Regions from separate parts of the Clostridioides sp. ZZV15-6598 genome, predicted to be linked through region 2. Evidence: riboswitches for the same ligand, from Rfam matches in the RefSeq annotation. Region 2 holds a riboswitch; each other region holds the start of a gene.
The links. Region 2 has a riboswitch for lysine ahead of KGF50_RS09170 (YfcC family protein). Riboswitches for the same ligand answer to the same signal wherever they lie in the genome.
Positions count from the first base shown of each region.

Region 1: it holds a riboswitch for lysine, as region 2 does, so the genes downstream of both, KGF50_RS15690 (aspartate kinase) here and KGF50_RS09170 (YfcC family protein) in region 2, are expected to answer to the same signal.
Region 3: it holds a riboswitch for lysine, as region 2 does, so the genes downstream of both, KGF50_RS04610 (aspartate-semialdehyde dehydrogenase) here and KGF50_RS09170 (YfcC family protein) in region 2, are expected to answer to the same signal.

Region 1 is NZ_JAGWCS010000097.1:5,222-8,500, forward strand. Features, by position in the region: gene KGF50_RS15690 (aspartate kinase) at 1-1,176, opposite strand, end outside; lysine riboswitch at 1,258-1,426, opposite strand; gene KGF50_RS15695 (hypothetical protein) at 1,537-2,154, opposite strand; gene KGF50_RS15700 (hypothetical protein) at 2,324-3,279, opposite strand, start outside.
Region 2 is NZ_JAGWCS010000036.1:12,868-16,146, reverse strand. Features, by position in the region: gene KGF50_RS09180 (ATP-binding cassette domain-containing protein) at 1-47, shown strand, start outside; gene KGF50_RS09175 (class I SAM-dependent methyltransferase) at 162-983, shown strand; lysine riboswitch at 1,103-1,282, shown strand; gene KGF50_RS09170 (YfcC family protein) at 1,430-2,821, shown strand; gene KGF50_RS09165 (M20 family metallopeptidase) at 2,835-3,279, shown strand, end outside.
Region 3 is NZ_JAGWCS010000014.1:38,369-41,647, forward strand. Features, by position in the region: gene dapA (4-hydroxy-tetrahydrodipicolinate synthase) at 1-263, opposite strand, end outside; gene KGF50_RS04610 (aspartate-semialdehyde dehydrogenase) at 379-1,380, opposite strand; lysine riboswitch at 1,554-1,728, opposite strand; gene dapA (4-hydroxy-tetrahydrodipicolinate synthase) at 1,806-2,687, opposite strand; gene KGF50_RS04620 (L-serine ammonia-lyase) at 3,011-3,279, shown strand, end outside.

The sequences.
Region 1 (3,279 bases), on a different contig from region 2:
TGCTATTTTCTCAATAGCTACTTGTTTATCATCAGAATTTATGGCACAAGTTATACGAATTTCTGATGTAGTTATAAGTTTTACCATTATACCATTTTCATTAAATATCTTAAATACTTTAGCAGCAACTCCAGAAGTATTTTTCATACCAAGGCCTACCAAAGAGAATTTAGTAATGTTATTATCAATTACTACATGCTCTTCATTTGTATATTTAGATACTATCTTTTTGCACTCTCCTAATTCTTCTTTTGGAACTGTAAATGATACACTTATTTTATCTAAAATAGGTGCAGTTTGACTTATCATATCTACACTTATTCCAATAGTTGCTATATCTTCAAATAAACTAGATATATTTTCTACCTTAAAATCTTTTATTGTTATAGAGCTGTCATCATCACTAGTAGCTAATCCTGTTATTACTTTATCCTCTAATTTCATGTCTTTTCCCCCTCTTATATATGTTCCTTTTACTGTACCACATGTACGTCCAACATAAATTTCAACACCATATTTTTGTGCAAGCTCTATACTTCTTGAATGCATTACTTGTGCTCCTAAACTTGCTAATTCAAGCATCTCTTCATATTCAATCTCATCAAGTTTACTTGCCTTTGCATATTTTCTTGGGTCTGTAAAATAAATTCCATCAACATCTGTATATATCTCACATTTACCATTTAGTTTAACCGCAAGAGCTACAGCAGATGTGTCTGAACCACCTCTTCCAAGAGTAGTTACATCACCATCTTCATTGATTCCCTGAAATCCAGTTACTATTACAACATTACCTTCATCTAAACTATTTTTTATTCTATTTACATTTATATCGTCAATTTGAGATTTTCCATGAAGTCCACTTGTTTTTATATTTAATTGATAAGCATTATAGCTTATAGCTTTACAGCCAAGCGCATTTAATGCTATCGATAATAAAGATGCTGAAATCATTTCTCCAGTAGACATCAAAGCATCTAACTCTCTTTTACTAGGTTCATTACTCAATGCTTTTGCCAAGCTTATATATTCATCTGTTGATTTTCCCATAGCAGATACAACTATTACCATTTGTGGATTTTCTTTTCTTCTTTCTATTATATTTTCTGCAATTGACTTTATTTTGTCAGTATCTGCAACTGAACTTCCCCCATATTTTTGGACAATTATACTCATGCCTTTTCCCCCTCAAGCTAAATTTTGATAAATAAAAACGCCCAAAGGTATACTTTGGACGTGTGAACTTCATAGACCAAGTAACCTTGTAGCTCACCACTTTAAAAGTGACAGCCTTATGCATATTCTGCATAAGTCCAGAAAACTTGTTTGTCAACAACTTTTCTTCGGCTATAGACCCTTTCATCAATCATCAACACTTACCAGCTACTATTGATTACTCTTGAATATAGCTACCTCTACCCTAGGCTCATTATTATTAATTAATTTATTAATATAGTTTTATCATATTCTATATAATATTGCAACAATTTTTTTACAAAATGTGGTAAATCAAAAAATTTATTTTCTAAAAATATCTTATATACAATTAAATAGTTTATTTAATCCTAAATCTATAAAATTTATACTATACTCATTATCTTCTCTCTCTAAGTCATTTAATTCAGATAAATTATCTGGTGTAACCACCAAAATATTTGGTACTCTAAAAAATGGAATTGTAGATTTATCTATTTTTCTAGAGAGATTCTCATATTTGGAAACATCTATTTCATTATTTAAATCAACATCTACCAATACCTGCTTTATATTGCCAAATTGATCTGTATATTCAATAAATAAATCATATTTCACAGCATCTACACTAACATTTCGGTAAAATCTTTTTACATCACAACCTGCAGTATTAATTCTAACAACTAATTCTGACCCTACTAGAGCCTTTATTAAATCATCCCCCTTAAAAAGCTTACTACCATTCAAATAGTAAACATATGAGAGGTCCTTATAGTTACGATAATCCACATCACATGGATATTTTTTTAATGTATACTCACTACACATTTTTCTCAATGTTTTTTTGAAGTTTTTTTTATTGTATCTTTTTTGGTCTCCATAAATTTTTCTAAATTGAGATTCTGTAACACATCTAACCCTGCTAATTAAAAGCAATATCTCTTTTTCCATATTTGTCATAGTACATTCTCCTTGAAGTATTATTTGCAAAGTTGTACTAATATTATATTAAATTTATGACATTAAATTTACAAAGAATTAAAATAAAATAGCTAATTTTTATAGAATTTATTTCTATAAAAATTAGCTATTAATGCACTAAAAACTATCTACAGTTTTTTTGACTAAGTTACACATTACTTTGATTTTCAGAACCTTTCGAATTTGTATCTTCATTAGTTCCTGTTTCTTGTTTTGCTTTTTTATCATCAAAATTTGCAATATTTAAGTTATCAAATTCTGACATTTCAATTACACCAGATTCTTCTTTTGAATATGATATTTTGACTTTGTCTCCAACTTGAGTCAATGGTAATTCGCTAGATACTTTTGAGGTAGCTTTAAATATTATCTCTTTATTAGAATCTAAAGTCACATAATAATTAGTATTTCCTCCTCGCACATCAGGACTTATTCTAGTTACTACACCTTCTATAACTTCATCTTTCATATCATTATCAAGTTTTAAGTCATTACCTTTAGATTCTAATGAATCTTTATAGTTTCTTAAAGCTTCATTTTTATCTTCCCCTATACCAAGTACATTATAATCTTCAACAGATACAAAGGCTACTCTCTTTACAAGACCAGCTTTATCTTTTAAAGATGATACATATGTTGGCTGACCTAATATATTGTACATTACAGGGAATGTAGCTTCATAATTCTTTTCTTGAACATTACCTTCAGCTGATTTCATCGCTGCTGTCTCAGTTGCTCCTGGCTGCTTATACAGTCTAGCTTCTTTAGTTCTAGAATCAACAAGCATAAATCCAATTGTAGATTCATCTCCACCAGAGGATGTTATACCTGTATACCAATATGACCTATTGTCATTACCATAAACTAGTGATGTTCCTTCTGTTGGCACTAGTACTCCTTTTTCTGATATAACAGAATTCAAAAATCCATTGACATAAACACCCCAGTCTTGAATTTGGTCTGTTACAAATTTTTGTGGTTGTATTCTATCTACCCATTTAGGTGTATTTTTAACATTATAGACATTTATTTTTCCAGTTTCTGCATCAACAGTAGCTATGCCTGTAGCATTTGCTCCTCCATAACCAATTTTATGTTCATATA
Region 2 (3,279 bases):
AGCATGCTTATACCAAAGAGCTTATTGAGAATTTTAATAATTTTTAAATTATAGTAATCAATTGTTTAGTCAATAAATTATTACATTAGTAAGAGCCATTTTCTTTGAGTATGGGAAATTACAAATCTCGACCATAACATTTTTAGAAAGGAAGAGTAATCATGTATTATAAAGACATAGATTTTGAGGAAAAATGGCATGAGTATATTGAAAGCAAAGAAGGATATGCAAGAGAAAGAGCTTTTGATGATGAAGCAGAAAGAATATTTTTCAAAAAATTATCTAATAAATATGATGATAATCCAACACTTTATGATTATTCAAAAGAAGTATTCGATTTTATAGATGAGTTAATATATGAAGGAAAAAATCTTATAGAAATTGGTGCAGGTACTGGAAAATTTACTATACCACTTTCTAAGAAATGTAAGGGTGTAATTGCTAATGATTTTTCAATAGATATGCTTAATGTGCTTGAAGGAAAGATTAGAGAACATAATATAACTAATATAGACACAATACAAGGAAAATGGGAAGAAATTAATGTTGGGCATAGTGATTATATTTTATCTGTGAATTCTCTTTATAGAATTTGGGATATTAAAGATGCTTTGAGTAAGATGGATAAGTTAGCTAAAGAAAAAGTGATTATAGTGAGAACTATTCAAAAACCATTATTTAATGATTTGTATATGGATTTAGGTGATAGAGATAGAACTTGTCCAGATTATATATACATTCCAAATATACTACATTCTTTAAATATATGTGCTGATATAAAATTTATTGATGTGGAAAATGAAATTGAATTTGACAGTGTAGAGGATATATATTTTAAAATGGAAACAGAATTAAATAAAAAGATTAACTTTAGCGATATGTTAGATAAGTATATAGATAATATGATAGAAAAAAGAGAAAACAAATATATTTTCAAACATAAAACTAAAGTTGTAATTATATATTGGAATAGTATAAGCTAGATTTGTTAATATTATTGAAGCATAGAAACTCTTCTGAAAATATTTACAATCTCGACATATTATGCTACAATTGTTTAGAATAAATAAAATTTAATAAGAATTACCTCATCTAATAAAAAGATTGAGGTAGAGGTCGCATTTACTAAGATTAATATTGAAGAGGTCGGAAGCCAATGAAGCAATATAAAAGGAGTAAGTGCCGAAGTGCTAGTGTCCAAATCTAGTGCTGGGGCTGTATTTAATAAGTACAGCACTGTCATCAAAATTATCCCGAATTTTGATGGAGAGCTATCTTAACTAAGATAAAGGGAAGATGTAGGTATATTATATTTAGCGCATTTAGCTCAACATGTATACATGTTGAGCTTTTTTACATCTATACAAAATAGGATAGAAAAGGGAAGCAATAATAAAATATTTTAATTTAAAAAGTGGGGAGATTAAAAATGAGCAGTTTAAAAAAGAAAAGGTTTACTATGCCACAGACACTTACTATAATATTTTTACTAATAGTAGTAATGGCAGTTCTTACTTGGATAGTACCAAGTGGAAATTTTGAAAGGGTAGATATAGACGGAAGATCGGTTGTTGTAGCTGGAACTTATGAAAAAGCAGCATCAAATCCACAAGGAATTACTGATGTATTTACAGCACCTATAAATGGATTTATAGATGCAGCTGAAGTAGTTGGATTTGTTTTGATAGTTGGAGGAGCTTTTGGAATAGTTAATAAAACAGGAGCTATAGAAGCTGTTATAGCTCATACTGTAAATAAAATGAAGAGATTCCAATTCTTAATAATACCTATATCAATGATTCTATTTGGATTAGGTGGAACAACATTTGGAATGAGTGAAGAAACACTACCTTTTTATATGATATTTATTCCACTCATGACCAGTATGGGATATGATTCATTAACAGCAGTGGCTACAGTATTTATAGGAGCAACAGCTGGATTTGGAGCAGCTACTACTAATCCTTTCTCTGTAGGAATAGCACAAGCATTGTCACAAATAACACCAGGTTCTGGGATAGAGTTGAGAGTTGTTATGTTTATAATATATATGGCTATATCTATAGGATTTGTCATGTTGTATGCCAATAAAGTTAAAAAAGACCCTAAAAAGTCTTTAGTACATGGGATATCAGTGAATCAAGAATCAATGACTAATACTGATACAAAGATAAAAGAGTTTACAAAAAGAGAAGCCATGGTAATAGCGATTTTCACAATAGGTATGGCAATTATGATATATGGAGTTCTAAAGCTAGGATGGTACATAACTGAAATCGCAATGATATTTACAGCTATAGGTATAATATCAGGAATAGCATCAGGACTTAAACAAGATGACATAGTTAATTCATTTATAAGTGGAGCAGGAGACTTAATGACAGCAGGGTTATGTATAGCATTTGCACGTGGAATTGTAATAATAGCAGAAAATGGATTTATAATAGATACAATTTTAAATTCTGCCGCAAATTTATTAAATGGACTTCCAAAAACTATATTTATAAATTTAACTTTCTTAATAGAAGGTTTAATAGCATTTTTTATACCATCAGCATCAGGACTTGCATCACTTACAATACCTGTACTTGCACCACTTGGAGACTTAGTAGATGTATCTAGACAAATGATAGTTACAGCTTATCAATTTGGTATAGGTGTAACTAATTTAATAACACCTACATCAGGTGTTTTAATGGGAGCACTAGCAGTAGCTAATATTCCTTGGTCAAAGTGGGTTAGATTTGTAATGCCTTTAATGGTAGTATTAACAATTACTGTAATGGTATTTTTAACAATAGGATTATTTGTTGGATTCTAATAGGAGGTATATTATGATTGAAAGTATAAAGAAAAGAGCTTATGAGATAGAGAATGAACTGGGAAAAGAAATTGAAGAAGTATGTGATTTTATATTTAAAAATCCAGAACTAGGAGAAGAAGAATATATATCATCAAAGTACTTAGTAGAAAAAATGAAGGAATATGGATTTGATACAACTTATCCATATTGCAATATGGATACTGCTTTTAGAGCAGAGCTAGGGGATAACGATGGTCCAACTATAGCCTTTTTAGCTGAGTATGACGCACTGCCTGGGTATGGAGAAAACAAAGAACCAGGTCATGCTTGTGGACATAACTGGATTGCTGCATCTACATTAGGAGCTTGTATAGTACTAAGTAAGTTAAAAGAAAATTTTAAAGGAAAAATTGTATTAATAGGAACACCAGCTGAAGAAACAACAGGAGGAAAGTGTGATTTAGTTAAGGCAGGAG
Region 3 (3,279 bases), on a different contig from region 2:
TTAACTGAGTGCATAGTATCATTAGAACCACTTCCTGCTATAACAGGAACTCTTTTATTAACTTTTTCAACAACATACTTAATAGTAGCAAGTTGTTCTTCATCAGTCATAGTATTAGCTTCACCAGTAGTACCACAAGCTACTATAGCATCAGTACCATTAGCGATTTGGTATTCAACCAATTCACCTAATTTGTCGAAATCAACTTTGCTATCCTTTGTAAATGGAGTAACTAGAGCAACAGCAGAACCTTTAAATATCATAAAAAATCAATCCCCTCTTTTTTAGTTTTGTGTTTTATATTACAGTTACTTCTAATGCTTATTTTTACTTATTATTAATATTTTACAAAATCATATATTTATACAAATTTGTATACTATACTAAATCATATGATATAGCCATTTCAGCTATTTGGATTGCATTAGTTGCAGCACCTTTTCTTATATTGTCAGCAACAACCCAAAGGTTTACACCATTATCAACACTAAAGTCTCTTCTAATTCTTCCAACAAACACTTCATCTCTATCATCAAATTCTACAGCAGTTGGATATTCATTTTTAGCAGGATTATCAACTACTACAACTCCTGGAGCTTCTTCAAGTGTTTTTACTAAATCTTCTAGTTCAAATGGATTATTAAACTCAATATTTATAGATTCACTATGACCATTCTTTACTGGCACTCTTACAGTAGTTGCAGTTATTTTTAAGTCGTAGTTATCAAGTATTTTCATAGTTTCGTTTACCATTTTCATTTCTTCCTTAGTATATCCATTTTCAGTAAATGAATCTATATGAGGAAGACAGTTATAAGAAATTTGATGTGGATAGAATCCAGTAGGATTACCAGTCATTCCTTTTTCTAAATCTTCAACCCCTTTAACACCAGAACCAGATACAGCTTGGTAAGTAGAGTAAACTACTCTCTTAATTTTGTATTTGTCATCAAGAGGTTTAAGAGGAACCATAGCTTGTATAGTAGAGCAGTTTGGATTAGCTATTATACCTTTATGTTTTTTTATAGCTTCTGGATTTACCTCAGGAACAACTAAAGGAACATCTGGATTCATTCTCCATTGACTAGAGTTATCTACTACTAAGATTCCATTTGATGCAGCTATTGGAGCATATTTTTCACTAATGCTTCCTCCAGCAGAGAATAACGCTATTTGTATTCCTCTATCAGTGAATGAAGTTTCTTTTAATTCTTCTACTATATATTCTTTACCACAAAACATTACTTTAGAACCAGCAGATTTAGAAGAAGAGAATAAAAATAGATTTTCTATTGGAAAATTTCTTTCTTCTAATACTTTTAAAAATGTTCTACCTACCATTCCAGTAGCACCAACTATTGCCACATTTACTTTTTTCATATTAAATTCACCCCAATTTTTAATTATTAAAACATTATTTAAATTTAGTTATACAAGTAAGATATGTTAATATTTTTATATATTTAAAAACTTTAGTATTATATTAACAACTTTAATTATATACAAAAAACGTACAAAGGTATACTTTGTACGTCTAGTTTATCACTCAAAGTAAACCTTGTAGCTCACCACCTACATAAATAAGTGACAGTATTACACATCTTATGTGTAATCCCAGAAAATATTATTGCAAGAAACATTTTCTTCGGCTATAAATCCTTTTTCCAATCATTAACACTTGCCAGCTCCTATTGGATACTCTTATTTACAGCTACCTCTACCCTAGGTTAATAGGATATTAAAATTTGATTATTCTAATAATAATACATATTTTAGAAAAAATCAACTTATTTATAGAAATATTGCTAAAATTTAAATCCAAAATTTGTCAATTCTTGTTTTAAAACATTAAGATTAGCTTCTTCCATTTCAGCTAAAGGAAGTCTTAAATCTCCAACATTAAAACCTAAAATATTCATAGCAGTTTTAACTGGAACTGGATTTACTTCTATAAATAAGGCATCAATTAAAGTATCCATATCAAGTTGTAATTTTTTAGAGCCTTCAATGTCACCTTCAAAGAATTTAGTTACTAAATCATGAGTTTCTTTAGGACAGATATTAGCAAGTACAGAGATAACACCACTTCCTCCTAATGATAATAGAGGTAATATAGTATCATCATTACCGGAGTATATAGCGAAGTCTTCAGGTACTAATTTAGCTATTTCTGCAACCTGAGCTAAATCTCCACTAGCTTCTTTTACAGCAACTATATTATCTATTTTAGCAAGCTCAGCCACAACTGATGGCTTTATATTTACCTTAGTTCTTCCTGGTACATTATATAAAATAATTGGTAATTTAACGCTTTTTGCTATTGTTTCAAAGTGAAGTTTAAGACCTCTTTCATTAGTCTTATTATAGTAAGGAGTTATGATTAAAAGACCATCCACTCCTAATTTTTCAGCTTCTTGGCTCATGTGAACAGACAACATAGTATTGTTTGAACCAGTACCTGCTATAACTGGTATTCTCTTATTGACTTTTTCAACTGTATATTTTATTACAGCAAAAATCTCAGATTCACTCATAGTAGTAGCTTCACCTGTTGTTCCACAAACAACTAATGCATCTGTGTCATTTTCAATATGGTATTCGATTAATTCACCTAACTTTTCAAAGTTGACATTGTTATCCTCCGTAAATGGGGTAACTAAAGCAACAGCAGAACCTTTAAATAACATATAATCAAATCTCCTTTTTTATTTAAATTTAATTTTTTAAGTACAATAATAATTATAGTACAAATTAATTAATTTTAATAGGCATAGTTAATATCTTAACTGTATAAAGTAAGATATTTATATTATATTAATATTAAAAAAATTTTAAATAAATGTTTTATTCTCAAAATATACATATTAATTTAATAAAATATACCAAAATGGAAATAAAAAATAAATTTTATGCGAATTTAATAACTAATAATTAATATATTTAGGTTATAATAAATATGTGCGTAAAAATAAATAATAAGCATTAACATAGAAAATTTAGGAGGAATAATATGGATACTTTAAAGGAACTTTTTAAAATAGGAAGTGGACCTTCAAGTTCTCATACTATGGGGCCACAAAGAGCTGCGGAAAGATTCAAAAATGAAAATCCAGATGCAGAAAGCTTTAGAGCAATATTATATGGTAGTTTAGCTGCTACAGGAAAAGGTCACTTAACAGATTATATAATTGAAAAAACTATAGCACCAAAGAAAGTTGAAATCGTTTGGGAAGAAGATATAATAAAAGATTTTCATCCAAATGGAATGAAGTTTGAAGC